Regions from separate parts of the Synechococcus sp. Cu2B8-bc1011 genome, predicted to be linked through region 1. Evidence: predicted binding sites of a transcription regulator. Region 1 holds the regulator's gene; each other region holds the start of a gene.
What was found. Region 1 encodes NtcA, which controls nitrogen genes in cyanobacteria. Its sites were predicted from a motif close to GTANCNNNNGNTAC; they were not measured.

Region 1 (7,572 bases):
GGTTGGAATTGCCACTGAACCGCCCTGCTGTGCGATGGGCCGCCGACACGAGTGGTGGAGTGATCGAGCGACCAGCACAAGCGTTCAATCCCTATGAACAAGAGCGTTGGGAACTGCCTGTGATCTCATGGTTTGCAGCCGAAGGGGAAGCTCCCGGGGGTGGGATGGCGGTCTTGTTGGATGGTCCTCAAGGTGTTGATGCCAGTCCGAACCATCTGGGAGTCTCCCTGCTCCGAGGCCCAACCTGGCCAGACCCCTCAGCAGATCACGGATGGCACAGGCATCGATTGGCCTTCATGCCAGCGCTGCTTGGTTGGAACCGCAGTGGTGTGGCCCAGGCGGCGATCCGATTCAGGGAGCCGGGTTGGGTAGGGCCTGTTGCATTGGAGCAGCGGTGGCAAGGGCTTCCCTCCTTGCCCGTCGGTCTGGTGCCGATTTCAGTCCGACCCGTGAAGGGTGCTGTGCATAGCGATAAGGCCGTTCAAATTGAAGTACTCAATCCCGGACCAGCGCGTCAGCGTTGGTTGCCTGGGACCGATTGGAGGCTGAGCTGCCCCAAGTCCAACGACCAAAGGACGTTCTGGGAGGTGCACCCTGGCGAGCTCCTCACATTGATTTTGGAGAACGTTCAATCTTCGTGATCATCGAACGGGTCGTCGAGATTTTTTGATGGAGGGCCAAAGGCTGTGTACACCCCAAATCCTGTTAACCCAAGCAGGGCCGCCAGCACGGCAATCGCCACTGACATGGCTGGGGACGAACTTTCCATCACAACTCTCCACAGGATTGACCTCTTTACGGGTCGGAGCCCTTACAGTATCGAGACTTAATTCCACCCGAGACTTCAGCGCTGCCATGGCTCAACGCACCCGTCTGGGAGATCTGCTCCGCCCCCTGAATTCGGAATACGGCAAAGTTGTCCCCGGCTGGGGCACCACACCAGTGATGGGCATTTTTATGGCCCTTTTCCTCGTGTTTTTGTTGATCATTCTTCAGCTGTACAACAAGTCACTGATCCTTGAAGGAATCAATGTCAACTGGAATGCTTTAGGTCTGGGCTGACATCAGCGAATGAATGTTTTCGGCATTGGCCTGCCAGAAATGGCCGTTATCGCGGCGGTCGCACTTCTGGTGTTCGGCCCAAAACGGCTCCCTGAGTTCGGACGCACCCTTGGGAAAACTCTTAAGGGCTTCCAGTCGGCCTCCAAGGAATTTGAACGCGAAATTAATAAGGCGATGGCTGAGCCTGAACCCGTAGGGGATCAGGCCAAGACGCTTGAAACACCCGCTGAGACCGTTGTGTCCCCAATGGTTGTGCCAGAAACAGAGCCAGTTTCCCCTTCCGATTGAGTCGATGAATCGTGGTGATCTCCGCCTAGTGGTGGGATTGGGGAATCCAGGTAATCGCTATGCCAACACCCGACACAACGTTGGCTTTATGGCTTTGGAACGCCTGGTCTCTCGCGAGGGCGGTGGCTTTCGATCCATGCCCAAGCTCCAAGGTCAGCTCGCTGATTTGGGTTCGGGGGACCAGCGATTGCGATTGTTGATGCCCCAAACCTTCATGAACGACAGCGGTCGCTCTATTCGTGCTGCTTTGGATTGGTTTGGCTTCGAGCTGCATCAGATTTTGGTCCTCGTCGACGATATGGATCTTCCGCTGGGTCGTTTGCGTTTGCGAGCCCGTGGGTCTGCTGGTGGCCATAACGGCCTTAAAAGCACCATTCAGCATCTCGGTACACAAGATTTCGCGCGTCTGCGCATTGGAATTGGTGCACCAGGGCAAAACCCCAGTGAGCGCAAGGCACGAACGGTGTCGCATGTGCTTGGAAGTTTCAGTCGTGACGAGGAGCCCCTTCTCGACAAGGTTTTGTTAGAAGTCGTCGATGGTTTGGAGAGGATTCAGCGTCAAGGCCTCGACCTTGCAGGAAATCACCTCAATGGGCTACAGCTGGCTTCTGCAATCACTGAGGTGTGATGGCAGCGCTACCTGTTACAACCGCCCATCTGCGGGTTCAACGCCAGAGTTTTGCGGATCAATGTTTGGAAGGAGACGTCCAGGCAGGAGGCTTCAATTGGCAGTTCAGTTGGTTTTTTGATCGCGGTGAGTTGAGTGTGGAACCTTCCCTGGGGCGAGCACTGATTCAAGATGCGCTCCTTCGCTTCCTTGTGAAATCTGACTATGACCTGGAGCCAGGAGGGGATTACACCTTCACCGTGAGGGCCCGTTTCTGAGGGGACCGGGTCCCGGCCATCGCAAAGGCCGTTCTAAGTAATCCTCAAGAATGACGAGCGCGGCGATGGCGTCGAGATCACCAGACGGGATGCGCAGGCCTGAAGGAAGCAAGCGCTTCCAGCCCCGTGCAGGCCACAACTGCCAGTAACGCTCGCGTGCTCGCAGGGTGGTTCCTGTTTCGTCCACGACGTGGACCTTCAGGCTGGTGGGAAGTTGTTGTTGCCAGATCGTGCTGCTGGTGCCGTCACCGATCACCAGATCAGCAATCTGAGCGTTCTCCCCCTGATCGTCTTCCATCCAGGCGCGCAGCTGATCAAGGACCTCAGAGCTTGGTATCACCATGCCTTGCAGAACCGTGTTCGTTGAGATGTCTGCAAGGAGCAAGCCGCATTTGCTTCGGCCAGGATCCAAGGCGACGACGCGTGTCATGGACTGAGTCGCAACTGGATGGCGATGGGATCGGCGGTCTCGCTGCGCCGCAAAGCAACCGCTTCGAGCGAAGCGAGACCGCCATTGCGGTCGACCAGCTCTTGGCCCAGCACATTGATGGCATTCACATCGAACTGCAGCCCCTTGCTGAGAGATCCGCGTCGTTGCACCTCGGCCAATGTGGAGGCAAGGAGAAGATTCAGTCGGTTGCGAACGGCTTCAGGGTTGCGCTCATTGCTCGCGAGGGTGGTGCGGGCCAGGATCTCCCCCTCTCTGGTCACCGTGACATTGGGAAGCACTTCCGGGAAGGCATACACAACGGTTTCACCCAGAAGCACATTGGCTGCTGAACGAATGTTCACAACCCAGGTGCCAGGTTTGCGAATTGTTTGTTCCAAGCGTTTGATGTCGGGTCGCGGAACCAGCAGGATCTGACGCTCTACCGGTTGGCCAGGGAGCGCTTGTTGATAGGCCTGAAGATTGGCATCTCGTAGCAACTGATCGATCACCGTTTTTGCCTGATCGGGGCGTTCTAGCTTCAAGGTCACGGTTGCAAGCGGCTGCCCACTGCTGATGGCGACATTTCCGCGACGCAGGGCGAGGAGAGTGTCTTCCAGTTGATTGAGTTCTTTCTCGCCACTGCGAATTTGAGAGCGCACGGCTGAGAGCTCCTGTTCGGTGCGTTGAATCTCAATATCTTTCGCATCCACGTCTTGGCTCAATCGCTGTCGCTCTGCCTCCAGGGATCGGGTTTGCTCCTGGAGTGGCTTCAGGGTGCGACGCAGTTCTGCCGCGCGCTGTTGGGCGGTTGTGAGCTCTTTGCCAGCTTGTGTCTGAGCGCGTTTGCTTGTTTTGAGGTCGGCGCGACTGCTCCGCAATTTCGCTTCGAGAGCATTCAGTTCGAACAGGCCCACCCTGAGCTGTCGACTGACCAACAACAAGAGTCCGAGTGAAAGGGCACTAATCAGGCTGCCCGTTAACACCGTAATCACCACGGCCGTGCGTTTGGGACGCAGTCCAAGCAAGCTCAGTCGAGCTTTCCCCACGCGAGATCCAAGACGGTCTCCCAGGGTTGAGAGCACGCCTCCAAGCACAAGAAGAGCGAGAAGTAGGAACCAGCCGGTCACAGAGAACGAAGGGTCAGAGTTCGGATAGAAGCTCCATCTTCACCTGCATGGTCAGCTGAATCGCTTGGCGAGAGCGATTGGATCGAGAACAGTGATCTTTTTGCGATCGATATCGACAAGGCTGGACGCCTTGAGATCACCCAAGAGACGAGTGATCGTGACGCGTGTGGAGCCGATGGCCTCGGCGATGGCTTGATGTGAGAGGCGAATATCGATGGTGATGCCCCGTTGACCAGGCACTCCGAAATCTCGACAGAGCACCAGCAGAAAACTCACCAGCCGGGACGACATGTCCCGATGGGTGAGCGTTTCGATCATCGTTTCGGTCTGGAGAATCCTGCTGGACAGACCTTGCAACAACAGCAATCCCACACTGGTGTCAGCTTCGATGGCCTGCCGCACTGATGTGGCGGGTGCCGTGACCATCTCCACTCTGGTGAAAGCGATCGAGTGATAAAAACGATCAGAGCGATGACCTGTCAATAACGACAGAACGCCAAACAAGCTGTTCTCTCGTAACAAGGCAACGGTGATTTCTTCGCCGGATTCGTACACCCTTGAGAGGCGAACGGCACCGCGACGAATGAGGTACACCTTTTCTGCTGGATCGCCGGGGAAAAAGATGGTTTTCCCCCGTTCCACCATTTCGGAATTGGCTCCATCGAGTCCCCGAATGACGTCTTGAAGAGTGCGGTTGGATGGAACCGCGGGGGTCCCGAAGCTCGAGGCCGCCGGGCGAATTGTTGGTGGTGCGTAGCGGCTGAAGCCGCGGCTGACCTCAGCCATGTTCCCAGCGCGTTTTACGAGATGTTATGGATCAGCCCACCCGGCTCCTGTAGCAAGGAACACGAAATGCTGCCTTGTCCTGAAGCGGAGTTCATCTAGCTGAAAGAGCCGCACGTTGATCATCCATGATTTTTTTGAGCCCAGGCTCGGCGAGGTCCAGGAGGGCATTGAGCTGGTGGCGGCTAAAAGGAGCTCCTTCTGCAGTGCCCTGTAGTTCCAGCAATTGTCCCTCTCCGTTCATCACGACATTGAGATCCACGTCGGCATGGCTGTCTTCGCTGTAGTCGAGATCGAGAAGGGGGCGGTCTTGAATCACGCCAACGGAGACAGCTGCCACCTGAGCTTGGACAGGGTTGGTGTTGAGAACACCTTGTTGCACAAGCCGTTCACAGGCTCGTTGTAGCGCGACCCAAGATCCGCTGATCGCCGCGGTACGGGTGCCGGCATCCGCCTGAATCACATCACAATCAATTCTCAACGTGTTCTCGCCGAGAGCTTCCATGTTGATGGCGGCGCGCAGGCTGCGACCAATCAGGCGCTGAATCTCCTGGGTGCGTCCACTTAATTTGAGCAGCTCTCTGTTTTGACGCTCTGGAGTGGATCCAGGAAGGAGTCGGTATTCGGCACTCAGCCATCCCTGGCCTTGATCTTTGCGCCAGCGAGGGACACCTTCCTGATGGCAAACGCTGCAAAGAACAGCGGTCCGTCCGCTGTGAATGATCACTGAGCTCAGGGCAAATCCCATGGGATCCCAGCTGATCGAGAAGGGGCGAAGATCACCCGGCCGACGTCCGTCATTGCGAGAGGTGTCGGTCATAAGTCCACGGTGCGGAGGTGCTTTGAGCCTGCCAGTTGGCTCGGCACACCATGGATGGTGTCAAAACACTTGTGCATTCAACTTTCACCGCTAGATTCATTCACATCCGGATTTGCCGGACTTCGGCGAATGTGATGACCGTCAGCCTCAGCCCTACCCATCATTCTCGTGAGTCGCGGACTGTTGACCACAGGACTCTCGAGCAAGCAGGGCTAAGGGGATTGCCCTCTGTCGAGGTTCGTCCACCCCTGCATTTGGTGGCTCCAGAAGGGCAGCTTGAGGTGCATACCGCCTCCTTTCGGGGGAGCTTTTCTTGTGTGCTGAGCCAAGCGCTGCGGACTGCAGGCCTGGGTAGCCATGTTTTGATCGCCCAGTTTCTCAAGGGTGGAGTGGGTCAAGGCCCCAAGAGCAGCCTCACCCTGTGCGACAGGCTCAGATGGTTGCGGCCTTCCGTGACGGAATGCCTGTCAGATGCTGCTGTGAGCCGCGATGAGGAGGTCAAAGAGGCAGTCCAAGAGGTTTGGCAGATCTGTAAGACCCATCTCTTAGAAGGCACGTTGGACCAACTCGTTCTGGATGAGATTGGATTGGCGATCGAGCTTGGCTATTTGAGCCACGAGGATGTCTTATCGGTGTTGGAGCAAAGGCCTTCAGCGATGGATGTGATCGTGACGGGGCCCGCGATCCCTGCAGAGATGATGGAGATGGCGGATCAAGTGACGGAATTGCGTCGAGGTTTCTAATGCTGAAGAACGATCGCTGGATTACGGATCAGGCTGATGCAGGCATGCTCGAGCCTTTTCAAAATGGATTAGTGCGCCACTTGGATCCGGATCAACGGCAGAGTCCGGTTCTGAGCTTTGGCTGTTCGTCGTACGGCTACGACCTGAGGCTTTCGCCTAAGGAGTTTCTGATCTTTCGCCACGTCCCTGGCACGATCATGAATCCCAAGCGATTCAACCCTGACAATCTTGAATCAACGCCCATTCATCATGATGAGGATGGAGACTATTTCATCCTTCCGGCGCATTCGTATGGCCTCGGTGTTGCCCTCGAAAAGATGCGAGTGCCGCCCAATATCACGGTGATTTGTCTTGGTAAAAGCACCTACGCCCGTTTAGGCATCATTGTGAATACAACTCCAGCGGAGGCTGGCTGGGAGGGACATCTCACCTTGGAATTTAGTAACAGTTCTGGCGCTGACTGTCGCATTTATGCCAGTGAAGGGATCTGTCAGTTGTTGTTTTTTGAAGGTGATCCTTGTGAGACCACCTACAGCGATCGGCAAGGTAAATATCAGCATCAACCCGAGCGCGTCACACTGGCCAAGGTCTGAATCAGACTGAACTCAACGGGTAATCTGGATTGTTTAACTGTTAAGCAATCCACAAGTTATTGTTGTCTTGAATTTGATTTATGAAGGTTGCTCAGGGAGCAAGTCGCGCTTTATGCAATCTTGTTTTTTCGTACCAACTCGCAAATTCTGGGGTCCACGTTTTGAGGTGTGGCCACATCAGGTCGCAGAGCTCGCGGATTTCCTGCTGGGCATCGAGCTTGGCGCGAAGATCCATGAAATGCAGGAAGGCTCTGAGCGTGAAGCTCACCACGAAATGTTGCCTGTAATCAAAGGGGAGGATGCCGCGGGCATGTTCCTCGGCGTAGCCGGCCTGAAGCAATTCCTGATAGCGATCGGCACTGATTTTGCAGTGGTTTAAATCTTTTTTTCGCTCAGCCTCGCTGTAAAGGTATTTCTTGCCCTTGCGGTCGCTGTACTCACCGACGGGGCGCAAATAAAACACCTCTTCGAGATCGAGTTCTCCAAGTGCTGCCCTGCAGATGCGATCGCCTGTGTAGCGCATGGATTGAACATCAAAACTGACGCCCACCCGGTGCGTCCGTGCCTGTTGCATCACGGAATGAGGAAACCAACCCACGTTCAACACAATCTGGGCATGCTCCATGGGTCCGTAATGGCCCCGCTCTCCTGCTAGAAGGCGTTTGACGCAAATTTCGCCGGCTCTGGTCTCATCGGGCCATTGCTCGCGATCGGCGGCCACGAAGCCTTCGCTGTAGTCCTGGTGCATACCCACGTACACGCACTGTTGCGGATTTGGGGTTGCGGCGATCAGGTCAACTCGAAAACGAGAGTCCATGGGTGTCGTCTGCGATGAACTGTT
Region 2 (7,572 bases), 370 kb from region 1:
GTATTCCAAAGAATCCTGGTTTCCAAAGCACGAGGTCGGCGAGTTTGCCTGTTTCCACGGAACCCACCTGACTGCTGATGCCATGGGCGATTGCTGGGTTGATCGTCACTTTGGCGATGTAGCGCTTGAGGCGGTGGTTGTCGTTTCGGCTTGAGTCTTCTGGTAAGGCGCCGCGTTGAACCTTCATTTTGTGGGCTGTTTGGAAGGTGCGTGTGATCACCTCTCCCACGCGTCCCATTGCTTGGGAGTCGCTAGCGATGATCGAGAAGGCGCCGAGGTCGTGAAGGATGTCCTCAGCAGCAATGGTTTCGCGGCGGATGCGTGATTCTGCAAAGGCCACGTCCTCTGGGATTTTTGGATCAAGGTGATGGCACACCATCAACATGTCGAGGTGTTCCTCGAGAGTGTTGCGGGTGTAGGGCCTGGTTGGGTTGGTGCTGCTTGGCAGCACGTTCGCTTCTCCGCAGATTTTGATAATGTCTGGCGCATGCCCGCCTCCGGCACCTTCGGTATGAAAGGTATGAATCGTGCGTCCCTTGATGGCTGCGATGGTGTCTTCCACGAAACCGGCTTCATTGAGCGTGTCGGTGTGGATGCAAACCTGCACATCCATCTGGTCAGCAACGGACAGACAGGCATCGATCGCGGCAGGTGTGGTGCCCCAATCCTCATGAAGCTTCAGGCCACAGGCTCCCGCTCGTACTTGTTCCTCCAAGGCTTCTGGAGTGCTGGCGTTTCCTTTGCCGAAAAAGCCCAGGTTCACGGGAAGTCCTTCTGCTGCCTGCAGCATTCGGCCGATGTGAAATGCACCTGGGGTGCAGGTGGTTGCATTAGTTCCGGTGGCGGGTCCCGTGCCACCGCCCATTAGTGTGGTCACCCCGCTGGCCAGAGCTGTTTCAATCTGTTGGGGGCAGATGAAGTGAATGTGGGTGTCAATGCCACCTGCCGTGAGGATGTGTCCTTCACCGGCAATGGCCTCCGTGCCTGGCCCGATCACGATGCTGACGTCACTCTGGATGTCGGGGTTCCCTGCCTTGCCGATGCCGACGATGCGGCCATCTTTGAGGCCGATATCGGCCTTGACGATGCCCCACCAATCAAGGATGAGGGCATTGGTGATCACGGTGTCAACGGCTCCTTCAGCCCGGGAGGTTTGGGATTGGCCCATCCCATCGCGAATCACCTTTCCGCCGCCAAATTTCACCTCATCGCCGTAGGTGGTGAAGTCCTTTTCCACTTCGAGGATGAGTTCGGTGTCCGCTAAACGAATGCGGTCTCCAGTGGTTGGCCCATAGGTTTCGGCGTAGGCCTGGCGGGAGATGCGATAGGGCATGAATCAGGCGTCGAGGGGTCCGTTGATGTTTCCGTTAAAACCGACCACGCGGCGTGCTCCAGAAAACGGGATCAAACTCACGTCGCGGTTGTCACCTGGCTCGAAGCGAATGGCCGTACCGGCTGGGATGTCAAGCCTTTGACCGCGTGCAGCGTCACGGTCAAAGATCAAGGCAGCATTGGCTTCTTGGAAATGGAAGTGGGATCCCACCTGCACGGGGCGGTCTCCGCTGTTGGCAACGGTGAGGGTCGTGACCTCTCTGTTGGCGTTGAGTTCAAGTTCGCCGGGTTCCGCTAACAATTCACCGGGGATCAGGGGTGCCATCAGAAGAAGCCTTAGCGAATAGGGTCATGCAGGGTCACGAGCTTGGTCCCATCGGGAAATACAGCCTCGATTTGGACTTCATCGACCAACTCTGGAATGCCCTCCATCACCTGGTCGCGGCTTAACCATGTGCTGCCTTCCTGCATAAGGTCGGCCACATTCTTCCCATCGCGTGCTCCCTCTAGAACCAAGAAACTGAGCCATGCCACAGCTTCAGGGTGGTTGAGCTTGAGGCCGCGCTGGAGACGACGTTCTGCCAAGAGCGCAGCCGTGACGATCAGCAGCTTGTCTTTTTCCTGGGGGCTGAGGTGCATGGTGACCTTGCACTCCTCTTAGTTTCTATCGCTCTTGGGCAGCGGAATGTTCAATGTGAACCCTTATGGCCTCAATGGATTTTCTTGTAAAGGCCAGACCCTGGGAATCTTTGGCGATGCCAGGTTTCGCGCTTGACGGGTGCGAGCCCAAATCCTGCTGAACCAGAAACGGGCATCTCGACTGGAGAAGCCGCTGTATCGGGCGATCAGTCCCTGAGGGAGTGCGCCGCAATGCATCTGTCCTTCGAGAGCCTTTCGATCTTGGCGAATGTCATCGAGGAGGTTGTTGATCTTGGTTGTTTGGAGAGGGAAGGGTGCAGCCCAAACCAAGGTGCCGAAGACAGGTTGTTGATTGAGTCCATGGAACCCCTTCAGCGCGTCGTCGCTGATTTCGAGTCTGTCAACAAGTTCCCAACGCCTTCCCTCAGACGTTTGGCGTTGGATTTGAACGTCTGATCTCCAGCATCCCTGTCCCAATGTTTCGTTTGCGGCAGTGCGTCCGAGACGCACAATTTCAGCGCTGAGAAAGGATCCATCCATGGGCAATGTGACGCTGAGGTTTTGTTCAAACAAAGCATCGGCATAGAGCACAAGTTCTTGCGGAAGCCATTCCAAATCACTATCCGCATCAAGCTCTGCCGAGACCTGTTGGCGGGCCCAAGTTCCCAGCGGATGGAGCTGGCTTCGACCTATGGATCCATAGATCTTTTGCGCGGCCACGCTTGTGAGTAAGCAGCGACTGTTTGGTCTTAAGCCGAGGTTGATGCTCAATTGGTCTCCCCCCACAAGGCCACCAGCGGTATGAAGCAGTGGCAGCTCGCAACGCCCGTTCTCGCCCCGTTCGGCCCGCATTAATTTCAAGGGGGCGGTGCAGCCCCCTTGAAATTGACTGCCACTGCTGCCCGCAACAAACTGCAGGTTGCAGGTGCCGTGCCATGGATCAAGTCGTTGCATCAACGCACGCTCGACGCCAACTCTCCTCAGCTCTGTAACAAGGACTACCAAATGATGGCGTGCTGTTTGGGCAGTCTTTGTGGCGTGATCTCGTTGGTTGTCTGAACCCTTGGATGTTGGCTTGACCGTGTTGGACCATCGCCTCTTGTCTGAAGAGCCGTGGCCGAACGGCTCCCTCGCTGTGATGGAGTTGCCGTTGAGCGCGGATCAGCGCACGGTGCTGCGTGGACGTCGTCGAACTGCTTGTGGTCGAGACGTGTTGTTGCAGCTGCCGCGCGAGCGAGCCTTGATGCCTGGTGATCGCCTCACCGATGCGCATGAGCAGGTGCATGTTTTGGTAACCGCTGCTCTTGAGGAGTTGTTGCGGGTGGAAGCAGCAACGCCGCTGGCATTGCTGGAGGCTGCCTATCACCTAGGGAATCGCCATGTGGCACTTGAGTTGCATGAGAATGAGCTGTTGTTACTGAATGACTCCGTACTCGAAACCATGCTTAAGGGTCGTGGATTGAAGCTGACACGGTGTTGTCGTTCATTCATGCCGGAAGGCGGTGCTTATATCGCCCATCAGCACGCATGACATCGCTTGCGTTATTGCAGTTGGTAAGCCCTGCTTTGCCTGTTGGTGCTTTTAGTTATTCCGAAGGTCTTGAAGTCTTGATCCAGGATGGTTCTTTGATCAACGAATTCGATCTTCAACAGTGGATTGAAGCTGAGCTTCAGAGGGGTGCATTGAGGTTGGAGGCTGCGGCGCTAACCCCGTTGCGTGTTCAGCTTCAAAGCTGGGAGGAAAAAAGGTTAGAAATGCCCAGTGACTTGATCAGTCTCGATGGGTGGTTGCTGGCTTTGAGGGAGTCGGCTGAGATGCGTGCTCAGCAAGGACAGATGGGTGGTTCTTTGCTGAAGTTGATGGCTGATCTTGGACATCCATTGCCTCAGCCATTGGTTTTGGCGTGGCCTGCGGCCTGGGCTTGGGCTGCCCTGTCGTGGAAGATTTCTGAGCTGGAGATGGTTGAGGGTTATCTCTATGGCTGGGTTGCAAATCAGCTCAGTGCGGCGGTCCGCTTGGTGCCGCTGGGTCCCACCACGGCTCAACGGATTCAGCAGCGACTGTTGCCGATGATTCGTGATCAGGCGAGTGTTTTAAAGGATCAAGATCCGCACACGCTTTGGTGTGGTGGTGTTGGTGCAGGGCTCGCCCAGTTGGCTCATGCTGAGTTGTATTCACGTTTGTTCCGGAGCTGATGAGCAGCAAACTCAGGCTTGGAGTCGCCGGTCCGGTGGGCTCAGGCAAGACAGCGCTCGTGGAAGCGCTTTGCAGGAGATTGCGCGATCGCCTGCAATTAGCAGTTGTGACCAATGACATCTACACGCAAGAGGATGCTCAATTCCTCACGCGCTCAGGTGCATTGGAGCCTGAGCGTATCCGTGGGGTTGAAACCGGGGGGTGCCCTCATACGGCGATACGAGAAGACTGCTCCATCAATCGAGCTGCTGTGAGTGAACTGGAGCATCAATTTCCTGGACTTGATCTGGTGATGGTTGAAAGCGGTGGAGACAATCTTGCGGCCAGTTTTAGTCCTGAACTTGTCGATCTTTGTATCTACGTGATTGATGTAGCGGCTGGAGACAAGATTCCTCGTAAAGGTGGACCTGGAATTACACGGTCTGATTTATTAGTCATTAACAAGATCGATCTGGCCTCTTTCGTTGGTGCTGACCTCGGAGTCATGGAACAGGACACATTAAGGATGCGGAGGAATCGACCCTGGTGCTTTACCAATCTTCGTACTGAAGAAGGACTTGATCGCGTGGAAGAATTTGTGTTGCAACAGATACCAAATTGATGCGTATTTGGCCTCGAAATTTCTAAATGGTTCTAATTGATACAGGAATTTCTTTCACTTGATCTGTACCTTTCGGACCCCGGCGTTGAAGCGTCGTTTCACTTGTTTTTGGAACTCATGAGCTCATCATTGTCCAAGCGTCTATTTGCCGGCATGGCCGCAGCGTCGCTGGGTCTGGCCGTCACTGCTTGCGGCGGTGGCGATGAGAAGGCCTCCAGCGTTGAGTATGACGACAGCGTCACTGTTGGCATCCTGCATTCCCTGACGGGAACGATGGCGATCTCCGAGTCCACTTTGGTGGATACGGAAAAGATGGCCATTGATGAAATCAATGCAGCTGGCGGTGTTGAGGTAGACGGCAAGAAGTACAAAATCGAATATATCGTTGAAGATGGTGCCTCTGATTGGCCAACTTTCGCGGAGAAGTCCAAAAAACTCATCGACCAGGACAAAGTTCCTGTAGTTTTTGGAGGCTGGACTTCTGCCAGTCGTAAGGCCATGCTTCCGGTTTACGAGTCTAAGGAAGCTTTCCTCTACTACCCGATTCAGTACGAAGGGCAGGAGTGCTCGAAAAATATTTTTTACACCGGCGCTACTCCTAATCAGCAGTCTGAGCCGGCGACCAGCTACATGTTCGAGAAGTCGCCTGCTGCCGGAAAGCCTTTCTATTTAGTGGGTTCCGACTACGTATTCCCTCGTACGTCCAACACCATCACCAAAGAGCAAGTGAAGTCTCTTGGTGGAGAAGTCGTTGGTGAAGACTACTTGCCTCTTGGTAACACCGAGGTCGCCCCGATCATTGCCAAGATCAAGGCTGCTCTTCCTGATGGTGGGGTCATTATCAACACCTTGAATGGCGACCAAAATGTTGCCTTCTTCAAGCAGATCCAGGATGCAGGGATTACCCCTGAGAATGGCTATTATGTTATGAGCTACTCAATTGCTGAGGAGGAAATCAGCACGATTGGGCCAGAGTTTCTTGAGGGTCACTATGGAGCCTGGAACTACATGATGTCCATTGATACACCGGCCTCTAAGAAGTTTGCTGCCGACTTTAAGGCCAAGTATGGAGATGACCGAGTAGTTGCTGACCCTCAAGAGTCTGCGTACAACATGGTCTATCTATGGAAAAAGGCAGTTGAGAAAGCAGGTACTTTCGATGATGACAAAGTACGTGAGGCTCTGATTGGCATCAAATTCGATGCTCCTCAAGGCCCAATTGAGGTTCGTCCGAATCACCACATCTCTCAAATCGTTCGGATTGGTGAGATCACTTCAGACGGTCAATTTAAGATTGTAGAAGAGTCTGATTATCCAATTGATCCTCAGACATGGAACCAGTTTGAGCCCACGTCGAAGGGCTTTGCTTGCGATTGGTCTGACCCCAGCAAGGGAGAGAAGTACAAGCTCTGATCACGAATAGCCCCATCCATTAATGGGTAGCTGTTGGAGGGGCCCCTTGGGGGCTCCTCTTTTTATTTGTTTCGCTTACTAGACCCCCCGTGGAACTGCTTTTCGAAAGCCTGTTTAACGGTGTGGCCATTGGCTCTGTATTGCTAATGGCTGCCCTTGGACTGGCAATTGTGTTTGGCTTGATGGGTGTGATCAATCTCGCTCATGGCGAATTAATCATGCTTGGTGCCTACACCACGTATGTGGTACAGCTCATTTTCAAACTTCCCTTTCTTGCGCCGGTTTACAACGCCTACGTGCTGGTTGCTATTCCATGCGCCTTTGCTGTAAGCGGTGTGATTGGGATTTTGCTTGAGCGCACAGTCATACGACGTTTGTATGGCAACCCACTTGAGACTTTGCTGGCCACGTGGGGAGTCAGTTTGATCCTCCAGCAGTTTGTGCGCAGCGTTCCGCTTGCTTATGCGGCTGGAATGGTTGTGTTTTTAGTGCTCGGATTCAGTCTTCCGTTGTTTCTTCCGACTCCTCTATTGGAGGGACGTCAATCTCGGCTTGTGCGATCCGGTGGTTGGGCTGTGTCTGCTCTCATTGGTGTGTTGTGCGCTGGTGGATTGGCCTCACAAATCAGTCGTATTGCAAGGGCGACATCCCGCAATGTGGATGTCACCGCTCCGAAGTGGATGCGCGGAGGTCTGGAGTGGATGGATCTCACCTTTCCCGTCCCACGCCTTGTGATCATTGTGATGACCTTCATCGCAGTCGTTGGGGTGATCTGGTTCCTCAACCGCAGTGTTTGGGGGGTCCGGATCAGGGCCGTCACGCAAAACCGTTCGATGAGCGATTGCCTTGGGATTCCCACAGACACGGTTGATGTCCTCACTTTTGGGATTGGTTCAGGTTTGGCCGGGGTGGCGGGAGTTGCCGTGTCGTTGCTGGGTTCGGTGGGCCCCAACGTTGGCACGTCTTACATCGTCGGCTGTTTCATGGTTGTGGTGCTCGGTGGTGTTGGCAATCTGCTGGGTACCGTGCTGGCCTCATTTGCGATCGGCTTGTTAACCGATCTCATTGGAGCAGGGCGTCTGCTCACGATTTGGCCCGATATGCCTGGACCACTGGCTAGCGGTGTTGAATTTTTTGCGACCACGAGCATGGCTCAGGTCATGGTGTTTGCTCTGATTGTGGTGTTCCTTCAGTTCCGTCCTGCAGGTTTGTTCCCGCAAAAAGGCCGCATGGTGGAGGCTTGAACTGATGTTGCGTTCCTTTCAACAACGCCCCTGGCTCTTCGTGACAGTTTGGGTGTTGATCATTGCGGCAATCGTTGCTGCACCATCGGTTCTGCCTGTTTTTCGCTTGAACCTGCTGGGTCGCTTTTTATCTCTAGCGATTGTGG
Region 3 (7,572 bases), 360 kb from region 1:
GGCCCATTTTCTTCTGCTTGATCCGATTTTTCCCAGATCCGTACGGTTTTGCGTACAGGAGATCAACGACACCCTTGAGTGCATTCAACACAACTCTATTCCAGGATCACCTGACGAGCTCGAATGCCTACGCGGTCAACTTGTAGCCAAGTGGAGTTACGTTCGCATCGAACCACTCATCAACCGCGGATTGCATGAAGCGATTGATCAGCTGCAGAACGATCTCAATCAACTGCATGGGCTGATTCATAACAACTATTTCACCACCCCAGCTCTCACACCTCAGGACCTCTCAACCATTTCGAAAGATCCCTCATGCTCATTGAGCTAACTCACAACCTCACGTATCGATACGACGCACCGATCAGCCTTGGCGATCACCGACTGTGCCTCCAACCAAGAGGTCATGGTCATCAGCGGCTACTCGAGCACAGGCTGATCGTCTCTCCAGAACCAAGCCATCACCACGCGCTCGTAGCAGCAAGTGGAGACGAGATTCGACGGGTTCGCTTTCAAGGCACGACAAGTCATTTATGCATTGAAGCTCACAGCAAAGTGGAAACTCAAATGGCAATGCCCCTTGAAGAATGCTTCAACCCACTCAATCCTCCGCTCCCCTATCCTCGCGGACATCTCAATCGTGACCTGCACGGAGCCCTAGAGGGCTGGCTGCCTAACGGTCAGCACGATCCGTCAGCCGTCGCCCTAGCCCAAGACGCATTAATGGGAGGGAACCAGCAAACCTTGCCGTTTTTGATCCAACTGATGGAAACCATTCAAGACAGGGTGAAATACACCGAGCGACATTTAGGTCCAGCCTGGCCAGCCGGCCGAACCTTGAGAGAAAGAGTGGGCTCTTGCCGAGATTTAGCAATGTTGATGGTGGAATGTTGTCGTAGCGTTGGGCTACCAGCACGATTCACCAGCGGATATCAACTCATCGATCCTCCTCCTGCTGACTATGACCTACATGCTTGGGCCGAAATTTATCTTCCAGGAGCCGGTTGGCGTGGTTTTGACCCAAGCTCTGGAAGTGAAATCAACGAGCGCTATATCGTCCTGGCCAGCTCATCAAAACCAGAACTAACTGCAGCTGTTTCTGGAAACTTCACTGGCCCACCAAATACAAGCAGCACACTCAACTGGACGATCAAGGCACAAATCGCAGACATGAAGCACGATGACACTGCGATGAAGACAGCTCAAGCAGCCTGAAGGACAGGTTCAAGACCATGCAAAAGAGGAGGTGCTGCAGCTTGTGACGTTGCTTGATAAAGCCTTGGAATCTTCAGGCTGTTGTAAACACGGAACTCTCTGTCTACACAAACATTGGAATTTCGCTTGGCCTGATTAAGAACAACAGACCCATCAGGATCCGATAAAGAGCGATGAAATGTTCCTCTTGGAATATTGAGAATGTCACCCCCACTGTCCAAACGAACGATATGAAAAGGTTGCTCCCAAGCCAAGTTCACCAAATAAAAAGTTCTTCCACCACTTGCGGCGAGAAGATTATCGTCCTGATGAGGATGCAGATAAAACTGCCATGCCCCACTGTCTTCAGCATCCGGCGGACTCACCGCTGGCCCACGGTGAACAACTAAATCGCGAGCATTCGAATCAGGAATCGTGACATCAAAAAAACGAACAGATGGGGTATCTCGAAAACGCGTATACGGAATAAGCTCGAACATCTCAACAAAGATTCAGAAACCAGATTTAACGCCGATATCTCTTTCAATCCGTAGCAAAGGCCACTCATCCACCCAAATAAGCCATCTCAGCATGATGATTGCCAACCTGCATTAATCCACGATCTTCACTAAAACGATCAGAACGGCCCGTCCACAGCTGAGTCATCACCTCTGCAAGCTCAGAATCGGAGACATCCATACGTAGCCATCGGCGCAAATCAATGCCTTCACTTGCGAATAGACAGGTAAATGCTTGCCCATCAGCAGTGATCCTAAGACGATTACAATCAGAACAGAATGGCTCCGTAATTGATGCAATTGTGGCAATAGACCCTTCACCATCTTGATAAAGCCATTGGCTACTTGTTCCCCCAGGTTGTCGACCAATAGGTTGAAGCGGCCAATGGCTGTGAAGGAGCTGAATCATCTCAGTGGCTGGCATCACCTGATCAAGACACCAACCATTCCGATTCCCAACATCCATGTATTCGATCAAACGCAATTCCATCCGCTGCTGACGAGCCAGACGAGCCAAAGGAATCAATTGATCATCATTGCGACCACGCTGAATCACAGCATTCAGCTTGAGGGCACCTTCATCAGGCTCGTACCCGGCAGCACGGGCAGCATCAATGCCTGCCAACACACGCTTGAATAATTCAAGCCCAGCCTCCGCTCCACGACGAAGACCGGCCATTCTGGCGATACTTTCAGCATCTACAGCATCCAAACTAATGGTGATGCGATCAACTCCCAAAGCACGCAGTTGTTGAGCTTTCGCGTCATCAAGGAGTGATCCATTCGTCGTAATTGCTAGGTCTTTTAATCGAGACAGGGGATGGCCGGGCGTTGCTCTACCAACCGAAAGCGCCTCGAGGAGCGGCCAAAGTCGATCGGTTAAAAGAGGCTCACCACCTGTTAGACGCAAAGTATGAACCCCTAAAGCGCACGCCGAATGAATCAATCGCAGCTGATCTAAAGTTGACAACAAGCCCTGCGGCTCCACACTATCCGGACAGCAATATGGACACGCTAAATTACAACGAGCAGTGAGAGATAGCCTCAACACTCCGAGAGGCCGATCGAGCAAATCAATCACCGATGATGGCTGCATCATTCATCAAGCACTGTGAGATCAGCAGGGCAATTAGCGTTGCGCAATAGGGCCTCAGGAAGTACGAGCGTCTGATACGGCACTTGATGAAGCCAATCGAGCATTCTCAACTGATCAGAAGCCAATTGAAGCAACATGGTGGTCTGATAAACACTGTCATTGGGATAGATGGCAAACAGGGGTTGAAGTCGGTTCCCGTCATGCGACACCAGCGCAACGGAGGGATTCTCCCTCCAGACTCCAATCAGCTGATCAAGAGTCGTGGATTCCAACCAAGGCATATCGACAGGCATCACTAACAAACCTAGGGCCTTGGTCTTACCAAAGACAGCCGAAAGTGCAGCCAATGGTCCCTTACCAGGAAAAGGATCTGACCTGCATGTCACACCATCCAGCGCTGAAGCCAACAGGTCATGGCTTGAATGCGAACTGACCACATGAACAGCCAGACCCTGTTTTCGACTCAATTCAATGCTACGAGTCAACCAACAGCCACCTTGCGGATGAGGAATCAACGCCTTGTCACGCCCCATGCGTCGGCTCAATCCGCCAGAAAGCACGCAAGCCTCAAGATCCTGCACCAACGAGAAATCAGCCATCTAAACCATTATCCGGGCACAACACATTTGGTCGAAATGTAGCGAATGCATCCAAACGAAAGAAAAGCCCTGAAATCGATCTAGCCAATTATGTAGTTCTGTGTCCATTCGGTATCCGTCGCGACGAGACAGGGATTCGATCGATGATCAAATCAAAAAGCGGTTTGCATTTGCGCCGCTGCTTCAATCCTGAGCGCATTTATTAAGAAGCCGGGGTTTACATCCATCCATCAATACCCCCATGCTTGGAGAACTCTGGTCGTTCCAAGGGAGATACCGAACTCTTCATCTCACCTGGTTCGCATTTTTTCTGACCTTTGTGGTCTGGTTCAACTTGGCTCCACTTGCCACCACTGTTAAAGCAGATTTGGGCTTGAGTGTTGGTCAGATACGCACAGTGGCCATCTGCAATGTGGCTCTCACAATTCCAGCGCGTGTTCTGATTGGAATGCTTCTCGATAAATTTGGGCCTCGACTGACTTATTCCAGTCTTCTGGTTTTTTCGGTCATTCCTTGCCTGATGTTTGCCTCTGCACAAGATTTCAATCAATTAGTCGTGGCACGCCTGCTGCTCTCGATCGTTGGTGCAGGCTTTGTGATTGGTATCCGAATGGTGGCTGAATGGTTCCCTCCCAAAGAGATTGGCCTCGCTGAGGGGATCTATGGCGGCTGGGGCAATTTTGGATCCGCATTCTCCGCTCTAACTCTGGTTGGACTCGCCGGATGGCTCTCGTTCTCAGGCGGCTTCGAACTTCCCTCAGGTGCAATCATTAATTGGCGTGGTGCAATTGCACTAACGGGGATTATCTCTGCTGTTTACGGCTTCATCTATTACTTCAACGTCACCGATACACCTCCAGGCAAGGTTTATCAAAGACCGAATCGCACAGCAGGCTTGGAAGTAACTTCCATGCGTGATTTTTGGGGTTTGCTCGGCATGAACGTGCCCTTTGCCGCCATTCTCTGTGTGCTCTGCTGGCGTCTGCAAAAAGTTGGTTTCCTCAATACCGGTACCTATCCACTGGCTCTAGGTGCCGTTCTGATCTGGTTCATCTTTCAAACATGGGGAATTATTCGTACCAATCGTGAATTGATCTTGGGCACAAAGGTCTACCCCAAAGAAGATCGCTACGAATTCAAACAAGTTGCCATTCTTGAACTCACATACATCGTGAATTTCGGATCTGAATTGGCTGTCGTTTCAATGTTGCCAACGTTCTTCGAAACCACGTTTGATCTTCCAAAGGCAACCGCTGGCATCCTCGCCTCCTGCTTCGCCTTTGTGAATCTTGTGGCTCGCCCGGCTGGTGGACTAATTTCCGACAAGCTAGGGAGCCGAAAGAACACAATGGGCTTCTTAACAGCGGGTTTAGGAATTGGTTATCTCGTCATGAGCATGATCAAACCTGGCACTTTCAGTGGAACGACAGGGATCATCATTGCTGTCTTGATCACGATGCTTGCCTCCTTCTTCGTCCAGTCTGGAGAAGGAGCAACGTTCGCTCTCGTTCCTTTGGTGAAGCGACGCGTTACAGGTCAAGTCGCTGGCTTGGTCGGAGCTTATGGCAATGTTGGAGCCGTGACTTATCTCACTATTTTTAGCCTGCTTCCCATGTGGATGGGTGGAGGAAAGGATCCTTCACCAGAAATCATTGCAGCCTCCAATAGTGCTTTCTTCCAAGTTTTAGGAATCGCTGGTCTAATTGTTGCCTTCTTCTGCTTCTTTTTCCTCAAGGAACCGCAAGGATCCTTCGCTGAATTACATGAAGGAGAAACAACGAGTCCTCAATTCGCAAAGAACTGATTCCAAAAACCTTCTCATAACAACATCGCACCCGGTGCCTTTGGCACCGGGTATTGCTATTACGCCCATATCAAAATCATGGCAGAGCCAACCACAACCATTCGCAGTCAATGTCCATATTGCGGAGTGGGGTGTGGTCTGGACTTACGACCACCAGCAAAGAAAGGGGAAGCGGTCCGTCGAGATGCAGATGGAACTCCTATGTGGACAGCTAGAGGAGATCGACTCCATCCATCAAGTCTCGGCCAAGTTTGCATCAAAGGGGCCACAGTCGGCGAAACCCTCTCAAGGGGCCGACTTGATCAACCCCTTGGCCGAACCAGTCTTGATGACGAGTTCCAACCCATCAGCTGGGATGAGGCTCTTGAGCGCATCTCAAGCCAAATCAAAACAAGCCTGAAATCCAAGGGGCCAAACTCCATCGCCATGTATGGCTCCGGACAATTCCATACCGAAGATTATTACCTAGCTCAAAAATTACTCAAAGGGGCACTAGGGACTAACAATTTCGACGCTAATTCAAGACTCTGCATGAGTTCTGCTGTTGCCGGCTACACCCGTAGTTTCGGCTCAGATGGTCCGCCTTGCAGCTACGAAGACCTAGACCATTGCACGGTGGCATTCCTGATCGGAACCAACACTGCCGAGTGCCATCCAGTGCTCTTTCAACGATTATTGAAACGAAAAAAAAGACATCCAGGCTCTCTCACCATCGTGGTGGTAGATCCGCGCCAAACCGATACCGCAAAGGCAGCTGACATCCACCTGGCGGTAGCCCCTGGAAGTGACCTTGCCCTCCTTCATGGCATCGCCCACCTGGTGATGCGTGAAAACGGACAGGATCCTGCATTTATCGACGATTGCACAGACAACTACGACTCCTTTTTTGATGTCGTTGCCCGCTGGACGCCTAGACGGGTGGCCTTATTTTGTGGCATTCCAGAAAAACGCCTTCGGGAAGTCGCCCAGCTCTTTCATCGCCGCGAAAAAGTCTTGAGCCTCTGGTCGATGGGCGTGAATCAACGGCGCGAAGGAACCGCAGTAGTGGGTGGAATCATTAACTTGCACTTATTGACGGGTCAAATTGGCAAAGAAGGATCCGGACCCTTTTCACTCACAGGACAACCCAACGCCATGGGAGGCAGAGAAGCAGGCGGCCTCTCCCATCTTCTGCCTGGATATCGCCAAGTCACGAACCCCGAGCATCGCGCTGAAGTCGAGCACACGTGGGGTTTTACCAAAGGGAAAATTGCGTCCAAGCCTGGCCTTACGGCCTGGCAACAGGTGGAGGCGATGGAGCGAGGAGAGCTTGATTTGTGGTGGGTGGCTGCAACCAATCCTCTGGTGAGCATGCCAGATCTAGAGCGCGTTAAAGCAGCGATGAAGCGCTGCCCCTTGGTCGTTGTTAGCGAAGCCTATGCAGACTCAGAAACATCGCATTACTCCCATCTGCTTTTACCAGCTGCTCAATGGAGCGAAAAAACTGGAACCATGACCAACTCTGAACGAAGGGTTACTTACTGCCCTGCATTCAGAAATCTCCATCGAGAAAGTCGTCCCGATTGGGAGGTGTTTGCCGAAATCGGACGGCGCCTTGGTTTCAAAGAACAATTCACATACAACTCTGCAGCCGAGGTATACGCAGAATTCACAGCATTAACACAAAAACGATTATGCGATGTCTCAGGATTAAGTCATGAAGTGCTTGCCAAAGAAGGACCACAACAATGGCCATTTCCTCAAGACAGTTCACCATCTCAAGAGTCAAAACGGCTGTACACCAATCACAAGTTTTTAACCGCAAATGGACGAGCACGGTTCTGTAGCGACCAACCGCTTGGTCTTGCAGAGCCACCCTGTGACACCTACCCACTAGTTCTCACGATTGGCCGCTATCTCGGACAGTGGCACACGATGACTCGGACAGGGAAGGTAGAGCGCTTAAAAACGATGCACCCAGAACCCCTCTTAGAAATTAACCCTAAAGATGCGGATCAATTTGCAGTGAAGCATGGAGAGCTAGCCGCGGTTAGCTCCCGAAGGGGCCAACTCACCGCTCGCGTGAAAGTCACAGACAAAATCCGACGGAGCACAGTCTTTCTTCCGATGCATTGGGGATTCACGCAAGCTCAAGCCTGTGAAGTGAATGCACTGATGCATGAACAGGCTTGCCCCATATCAAAACAACCAGAATTAAAAGCAAGTGCAGTCATCGTCGCTCCAGCAGTTTCCGTCATCAAACCAATCGAACAGGAAGCTGGTCGCTTGGAAGCACTTCGACAATTGATCAACCCAGTATTTCGCTAAAAGCAGCATCCAAGTTGTGATGATCATGGCCAGGACGAGCCAATTTACATAGGG
Region 4 (7,572 bases), 700 kb from region 1:
CACTTTTCTCAGAGAAGTTATCCTTAGCTCCAGAGCAGCTAACTCCAGCTGTTGCCAGGAATCACATAAAAAAAGACAAAGGTTCTCTAAGCCTCTGTCTTTGGAGTGCTGGAGTTACCAACTCTCAATAAATTTATAACACAGATTGCGCATGTGAGGTCAACAGATAAATACTCTTAGATGCATTTTTACTTTATCACTTAATCAGCAAAAAGCAGAGGCACTTCAATCCTCTGCCTGGACGTGTGAAGTGGAACCACTGCTCCCCTGCGTTGGCTCCTTTTCAAGATGGCTCTTGAATCGTTGACTGACCTTGGAACAGCGATGAGCCGCACAACATCAACTGCCTCTGCCGACGAAAGACCTCACGCCGACGTCACTAGATGGATTGACTGGATTATGAGATTATCGTGGTGCGGATCATGGCTCAAATTGAGCATGTATCATCAAAATGTGCTTTTCAAGTGATCCATCATTCTTGCCGCAGCGGCGTTGGACTGAATGGATAGAGAATTTGGGGGTGAGGTCAAAAACCGCCCATTTGTTTTTGATGCACATCAAAATTGCGCCAAAGTGAGAGCCTGTCGGCTTCTCGCAGGGAGCGTTGGCTCATTGGCACTGCGCAAGGGGGCCGTTCTCAGCATTGAATTGTGACTCAGCAATCTTGCTAAGCATGCGCTCTGAATCTGTTAATTCACTGAGCTGAAGAATCTCCTCACCTTGCGAACCAACAACGTCTAACAGCTTTGATTCCACCTACATCCCCGTCAAAGGAGGCCGAAATCCCCTTAGATGCTCCGAAAACAGCGGAATCGAGCCGTGGCTTTACCTTTCGTTACAAATTTGCTAAGATTCGTAACAAGCGTTTCAACCACCTCTCGATGACCGACTATTCAACCGCCATCTTTGGCTTGATCACCTTCACTGCAGTCGTCTCCGCTGCTGTCGTTTACATCCTTGCCCAGCCTTCCGACCTGCCTGTCGTCAAGAAAGCAAAAGCTGCTCAAGATTGAGGCTTAGGCAAAAATCCCTACTGGATAAACCATGAATACTCAAGATCTGCTCGTACTCCTTGTAAGCTTCGGTACCGCATGCTTCGCGCTCAACATCTATAAATTGAATCAAGAACAACGGGATCAGTTTTAGATCATCGCTAATAAGGTCGGTCTTCAATGAATCCCTGAAAGGCCTGTATGAACGGAGATATTTTCTAGGTGTTGGGTTACACCGCCTGAGAAGATCATCCTGAGGTGATTTACATCGAAGTCATCGTCTCAATCGTGAGCGAACTGAAGATATTAATCAAATAACTTTTTTCATGGAGGGAGATTTAGCAAGGATGTCCATGATGATGTTTCATCCAGTAAAAATTCCCAATCCCTCTCATTCATCACTAGGACAACACTTGTAGGAACCACTTACCTCTGTTGACGCAAACTATACGAACACGTGGCGATCGCGTTGTGGGCGATGAGGCGTCCGCCACGGAAGACGCCATCACCATGGCCGAGTCAAGAAATAGTCATACGTCTGGATCAGATCTTTCCAAATCTAGAGCAATCAACATAAAGATCAGTTAGCGCATCCCATTGAATCAGAAATGATCCCTTCTTTCGTTGATTGGAGCGGTTCCGAGAGGTCAGGACAGCAGGGGAGTGCATAGGCCAAACGATTCATGGATCTGCTGCCAAAAGTTGGCAAGCATCCTGGACAAAAACCTTTGATCAGGCGACACCTGCGTGTGGCTGCTCATATAAGTCCTTCAGTTGGTCCAGTTCGGCCCTCAAATATTGAATCTCTAACCAGTCTGTAGAAAGCTCAATAGCAAGTTCCAGCCGCTCAATCTGACGCTTAAGAAGCAAGGACATCAGTCAAGGAATCGATTTCAATATCAAACCACTCTCTTAAGGAGATGCAACCCCGCAACGCCAGAAAACAAGCAAACGCAGGGAATTTGGCCATAAGAAGGACCTCCAAACCCTTGCGAACCAGGAAAGTCTTTTCTTCACTCTCTACGACTGCTGAAATGAGCGTTTCTTTGCTGACTGCTCATCACGTGTGAGGTATACGTGGATAACGAGAAAGCGGGCAGAGTGTTCTGTATAGAAAAGCTACAGAATTCAAAATCACATGCCGCTTTGTATCCCCTCGAACAACTAAAAGGGAGACATTATTGCTATGAAGATCATGTAGCAACAGCTACAAACAACGTTCACCTCATTGACATGAGGCGCAGACTCGCCAGGCCACGGAACGGGGACCTGGATTTCTGAGGAACCCAAAATGACTCTCACCTATCGCGGCAAAAAGTACGTGCAGATCCAAGGTGCTGGTTTCGATTCATCGAAGAAAGCACTTCTGACCTACCGCGGCATTCCCTATGCAAAGTGATCTCAATTGATCACAACGAAGGCCCCCTTCTCTAAACCGTGGGGGCTTTTTTTATTGAGTCTTAGCGGTTTAGACCCTACCTGAATTCATCCACATCGATTGAACTCCATTGTGGAATCATGGCTGAAGACCGAAGCAATCTCGACATTCACTTCAATCTCATAGCCAAGCCAGGGATAAACAGACGAAAATGCTATCGGCCTGAGCAATTGCAGGATCCATTCACTCACTGACAGAGTGGAATCGGTTGCTCAACCAATGGCAGTGAGTGTTATACAGATTATTTTTTTGGATAACCTCCAAACTATTCAAAAGCGAGTTTTACATTGAGCTGCATGGATTTGTAGCTCTCTTGCAAAAGCATTCGTTGATGGGTTGTAAGCATAGGGAGCCTTATTCCCTGAGTTCAGCGTGCCTGCAGAGCAATCAAAGCTCTTTTGATCGATCTCAAATCGAAAGTTCTCCACTTTGAATCCAGGTTGTTCTTCTGGAACTTGCTGTTGAATTTCAATAGGGGGCATGGGAGGAGCAGGGGGACCGGCAAGAAGCAAAGCAGCTGGCAGCCCATTCATCATGATGCCTCCAAGTCCCATCAAATATTGAATATAGGGTTTTGCCAAGGTAAGAATCATCTCAACGAATCCTGGGGCCTTGAGTCACCTGGAGGGTATATCGGCCTGTACGAGTAAACGTGAGTGGGATGCTATTGATGCGAATAAAAGTCTTGCCTTGATTCCTTTCTAAGAAAGTGAATGCCCAGTTCTTGGAGTCCACAGTGACATTCCCACCTGACTGACGGAAATCACAAGGAAAGTTTTCTACAGGAGTGTCAATGCCGCCGTAACGAATGAGACGACACTGGGAGGGAACGATCTCGGCCCTGGATGGCACGACAAAGGTTGCAAGAGCAAAAACTGCTGCAGTGAATTGAACGCGGATCATGGGTATGCGCCTCCTTCCGATCATCCGAAATCGTATCTTGTAAGCCTATGAGAGCGTAGTTTTGTCACTAAAAACATCACACCTAGGGAAAGGTGCGGGCGGTTGAAAGGGTGTGGCTGAGCAGTGCGCAGAACTATGAATTGCGTGCGACCTTCATCCCATTCAGTTGCAGTGGCCACATCAATTCTTATTAATCCTTTGATCATGTTCCACATTTTTCAAGAAGTCTGTTCATCTCCACAGCCATTACAACAATGTTAGTCCTGCCTCTGCAATGACAAATATAATACTCCTCAAGGAACGATTGATCGATTGATCAGCCCTGCTTTGTACGATTCTAATCAAGCATGTTGGCATCACCACAGAGCAGAAGATGCAAGTCATTCACGAATCTTGCGCTGCACGTCAGCTCGCTCCAATCAACTGCGAACCATTGATTCAATGCAGATGGAGTGAATCCCGTATGCATCCCTATGCTGTCATTATAGTTTAGTCCTTCATGCTCACTGATTAACTGTTCAAGCATACGTATTACACCAACCAAATCACAAATGGATTACTCTCAAAAAATAACTGTGCGTGCCACCATCACGGTGAATTTGAATGTGCCCGAGCTTCAAAGCAGGGAACAACTCAATCTATGGATCAAGTCGGATGCAGCTCGCATTCACTTCATTGACCATTTGAAACCTGCGTCATTTGACGACCTGGAAGTGGTAAAAGCAGCATCAGAAGCAGACTTCGTGAGCTAACAACTGCTCCTTGAGACAGTCTTGAGCAAGGTAACACTTACGTATGTCTATCAGCACGACAAAAGCAATAGGGCACCATGCCAACAGACTGGGGCTTCAGTGTTCCAAATGCAGGTCATGGCTGAGTACACACACACCATTGGGTAAACAAAATCCATTGATGAGTGTCGAGGAAGCTCGACAGTTACTTTTAAAGGCTGAGATGAGAAAGGCGATAGCAGATGAGGCGATTGATGAGATCACCAATGACCAGGATCCCTCCAAGAAGTTAGACAGCCTCAAGTTCTATGCAGATCACTTTGTTGAAGAAATGACTGACGCCTTAGAAGATGGATCCGTAGTTATTCAAGAAGTCGAAACTGAAAAACGTTAGCGTGGCTTCATGAATAAGCGAATAACCGTTATCGACAACAAGTGCAAATCATTAGGGATTCAGCAGATTCACTCATCACAAACTTCTCCTCCAAAGAACGAAGGGTACAATCGTTATTAACATCAAAACACTATATACAGCTGAAGGAAGACTGAAGCGACTCAATCCTCCTTGCAAAAGTTCTTCACTGATCAACGAACCAACAACAATGCCAATCGTTCCATTTTGAAAACCAGCCTCTACAGACAGCGAGGTAATCTGTGCTTTCTTTAAGCTCAGCAAATGACCAACCGCTAAACCTACGATTAGCATTAAAAGATTGAGCAGAAGCAACACTGGTCCGAGCACTGGAAGGTAAGCGATAAAAACATCCCACTGACCAATCAATACTCCGATCAAGACTGCAACAAACAAAACATTTGCCACTTGACTACTTGGCAACTGCCAGCGAACCGCAAGATTTGGGGTCCACTGGCGAATCAAGACACCCAAAAGAACAGGAAGTGTTGCCAATGAAAAGACTTTTAAGCTTAAAGGGAGTATTGACAATCCAATCTCTTGCTGTGGGATAAAAATTGGTGCTGCGATGCTCAAAACAAGAGGGAGAGTTGCAGCTGTAACAAGACTGGCCAGTGCGGTATAAGAGATTGAAAGGGCTACATCTCCTCGAGACAGCTTAGTGACAAGACTTGATGTGATACCTCCAGGACAGCAACTCAAAATCATAACTCCAAGAGCGAAATCACCTTGCACACTAAAGATCCTCAGCAATACAAAAGCAATGAGTGGAAGCATTAAAAGTTGAGCGATTGCGCCAGCAATCAAGGCTTTTGGCTGATGAAGTGCAACTCCAAAGTCTTGTGGTTTCAGGGACAGTCCCAATGAAAACATGATGAAAGCGAGACTCCCAGTCAAAAGAAGTTCGATCAAAATTCCAGAGGCGACATAACAACCAACAATAATGCATAGTCAAACTCGTTCATTAGAACCGTTCCCCGTTACCAAGAAGAATCCCATAATTATAAAATTTCAGGTATTAAATCAAGAAGTTCCACAAGACACGAGACGAATCATTCTCCACTATTTGACTAACCATTGAGCAAGACTTGGCATTTCGCAGTGCGCATGAGCCCGACCATACTGAACAGAAGCAATAAGTGTCTCAATGAAAGCTTTCAAATGGCTATTCAGAGCATGCATTCCAATTCATTTAGAAGAGCATTTTTAAAATGAGTAGAAACGCAGCGTGCTGTTTGGGAGAATCGTCCAAATTGATTGCTCAACGTGGCGATTTTCGATCAATCCACTCCCTTCATGCTTCTGGCACGCATCCATGTCAAACCGGGCTGCGTCGATCAATATCTGGAACTCGCCCGGATCACTGACAAAGCGGTTCAGTCGTCCGAGCCTGGCATGCTTCATCACACCTTTGATCAAGATCCGGACGACCCACAAGCGTTTGTCTGGTCAGAAGTTTATGCAAATGACGATGCATTTACGGCTCACGTCTCCAACCCACCTGTTCAAGAGTACTTGCAAAAGCATGCTGAACTTGGCGATGGCTTCAGAATTGAGGTTTATGGAACTGTCGGCGATGACTGCAAAAAGCTGATGGAGTCCTTCGGACTTCCCCTCAAGATTTATCCATCAAAGCTGGGTTACAGCAGAGTTTGATAAAACCAATCATGCGCTTCTTAAGACTTAAAACGAATGCAATAGATCCGTCTTTTCCTAATCCCCAATAGTCACAATTGCTTCTTTATTTTTCCACCAAACCCAATCTCGAATCGGGGGTGTATCGCGGAGCTGCTCGCGCGTAAGGCCAAGCCTTAATTTCATCGATGCTCCCAGGAGTACGTCCAACATTTCTTCGCCATTGGCACACCGAGCAAGAGCCTCATTGGTGCGTTGGGCTCCATCCAGGGCATTCACGAGCAGGCTTACGCGACGAGCCACTGGCAATGATCGTGGGTCCACACCGTGTTCTCAAGGCCCATCAGAGTAAGCATTTTCACGCATCGGATTCGCACAAGTCAAGGGAATTAATGTGATGAGGCCATCTGTTGCCTGGCATGTCATCCCTCACCTGCAACCACTGGTTGGTCGGTGACGTACATGGCTGTTACCAGCCACTGCAGCGGTTACTCGGCGTCTTACCGAAACATGATCACGTCGTGTTTTGCGGAGATGTCATCAATCGTGGGCCCGATACCGCCTCAACCATGCAGCTGGTTTGGTCATTGGTCACGGCTGGACGGGCCACCTGGCTGCGGGGAAATCATGAGCAGGCTCTCCTACAGAGCCTCAGCGATCCTGAGCTCAACAGTGCCAACCCATGGCTGCCGCGCTTACAGCAGCTCCCTACCGTTTTTCGGGGACATGGCTGGGTGGCAACTCACGCAGGATTTGATGCGGCAGGTCATCCCGACCTGACCATTCGTGAACCCTTCTGGGAGCATTACGACGGAAGCCATGGACTTGTGGTGATTGGTCATACCCCTCGACCGGAAGTGGAACGTCATGGACAAATCGTGATGCTGGATACGGGTGCGGTGTATGGAGGACAACTTTCGGCGTATTGCCCCGAGACAGAGGCTGTTATCCAAGTCGAGGGAATTCAGAAGACAACGGCTGCTCCGCGAAACAGGATGGCCCCATTGCAGCAGGCAGTGCCTTGCTAACGGTCTACCGCAGCAATCGCACAGAGTTTCTTGCAACGCTTCTGGCACAGACGCTGACGCTTGACCCCCCAGGTCCGTTTGAAGAGCTGGAGATTGTGGTCAACACTTGGCCCACAAGCCGATGGCTCGGAGAGCAGCTTGCCAAAGCCAATGGCATCAGCGCTCTTGTGCGTTTTCCCTTTCCTGGATCGCGCTTACGTCAACTGGTGCGCTGCATTTTGGATCTCGATCCAACGAGCGAAGATCCTTGGCGTGCAGAACGACTGGTTTGGTCTGTTTTAAACGTTCTCCCCAGTCTTCTCGACCATCCCACAGCTGAAAGCCTGAAGCTCTGGTGGGAGCAACACGCAAGCGTTTCTGGACGTCTCAATCGTGATCACTGGCAACTGGCCCGCTGCCTCGCCGATGCTGTGGACGACTACGCCCTCTACCG

Region 2: the regulator NtcA is predicted to act here: its motif matches at 2,960-2,973, upstream of SIC18_RS02595 (urease accessory protein UreD).
Region 3: the regulator NtcA is predicted to act here: its motif matches at 3,519-3,532, upstream of SIC18_RS02645 (molybdenum cofactor guanylyltransferase).
Region 4: the regulator NtcA is predicted to act here: its motif matches at 2,190-2,203, upstream of SIC18_RS08165 (DUF4278 domain-containing protein).

Annotation. Positions count from the first base shown of each region.
Region 1 covers NZ_CP138915.1:862,520-870,091, forward strand. Annotated here, with positions in the region: gene SIC18_RS04365 (alpha-mannosidase) at 1-641, shown strand, start outside; gene psbN (photosystem II reaction center protein PsbN) at 629-769, opposite strand; gene psbH (photosystem II reaction center phosphoprotein PsbH) at 856-1,062, shown strand; gene SIC18_RS04380 (TatA/E family twin arginine-targeting protein translocase) at 1,072-1,350, shown strand; gene pth (aminoacyl-tRNA hydrolase) at 1,355-1,978, shown strand; gene SIC18_RS04390 (DUF3146 family protein) at 1,978-2,235, shown strand; gene SIC18_RS04395 (resolvase) at 2,213-2,665, opposite strand; gene SIC18_RS04400 (DUF3084 domain-containing protein) at 2,662-3,792, opposite strand; gene ntcA (global nitrogen regulator NtcA) at 3,844-4,578, opposite strand; gene rph (ribonuclease PH) at 4,670-5,395, opposite strand; gene SIC18_RS04415 (cob(I)yrinic acid a,c-diamide adenosyltransferase) at 5,530-6,138, shown strand; gene dcd (dCTP deaminase) at 6,138-6,731, shown strand; gene thyX (FAD-dependent thymidylate synthase) at 6,823-7,548, opposite strand.
Region 2 covers NZ_CP138915.1:488,592-496,163, reverse strand. Annotated here, with positions in the region: gene ureC (urease subunit alpha) at 1-1,333, opposite strand, end outside; gene SIC18_RS02605 (urease subunit beta) at 1,337-1,657, opposite strand; gene SIC18_RS02600 (urease subunit gamma) at 1,669-1,971, opposite strand; gene SIC18_RS02595 (urease accessory protein UreD) at 2,035-2,925, opposite strand; gene ureE (urease accessory protein UreE) at 3,035-3,502, shown strand; gene SIC18_RS02585 (urease accessory protein UreF) at 3,499-4,167, shown strand; gene ureG (urease accessory protein UreG) at 4,167-4,769, shown strand; gene urtA (urea ABC transporter substrate-binding protein) at 4,887-6,182, shown strand; gene SIC18_RS02570 (ABC transporter permease subunit) at 6,272-7,426, shown strand; gene urtC (urea ABC transporter permease subunit UrtC) at 7,431-7,572, shown strand, end outside.
Region 3 covers NZ_CP138915.1:499,695-507,266, forward strand. Annotated here, with positions in the region: gene SIC18_RS02625 (alpha-E domain-containing protein) at 1-331, shown strand, start outside; gene SIC18_RS02630 (transglutaminase family protein) at 316-1,215, shown strand; gene SIC18_RS02635 (hypothetical protein) at 1,203-1,694, opposite strand; gene SIC18_RS02640 (GTP 3',8-cyclase MoaA) at 1,759-2,811, opposite strand; gene SIC18_RS02645 (molybdenum cofactor guanylyltransferase) at 2,808-3,407, opposite strand; gene SIC18_RS02650 (NarK family nitrate/nitrite MFS transporter) at 3,649-5,211, shown strand; gene SIC18_RS02655 (molybdopterin oxidoreductase family protein) at 5,290-7,518, shown strand; gene SIC18_RS02660 (nitrate reductase associated protein) at 7,499-7,572, opposite strand, start outside.
Region 4 covers NZ_CP138915.1:1,558,567-1,566,138, reverse strand. Annotated here, with positions in the region: gene SIC18_RS08175 (hypothetical protein) at 882-1,013, shown strand; gene SIC18_RS08170 (hypothetical protein) at 1,725-1,868, opposite strand; gene SIC18_RS08165 (DUF4278 domain-containing protein) at 2,284-2,391, shown strand; gene SIC18_RS08160 (hypothetical protein) at 2,700-3,023, opposite strand; gene SIC18_RS08155 (hypothetical protein) at 3,025-3,333, opposite strand; gene SIC18_RS08150 (hypothetical protein) at 4,246-4,458, shown strand; gene SIC18_RS08145 (bile acid:sodium symporter family protein) at 4,534-5,349, opposite strand; gene SIC18_RS08140 (putative quinol monooxygenase) at 5,743-6,132, shown strand; gene SIC18_RS08135 (hypothetical protein) at 6,190-6,414, opposite strand; gene SIC18_RS08130 (metallophosphoesterase) at 6,531-7,139, shown strand; gene SIC18_RS08125 (exodeoxyribonuclease V subunit gamma) at 7,133-7,572, shown strand, end outside.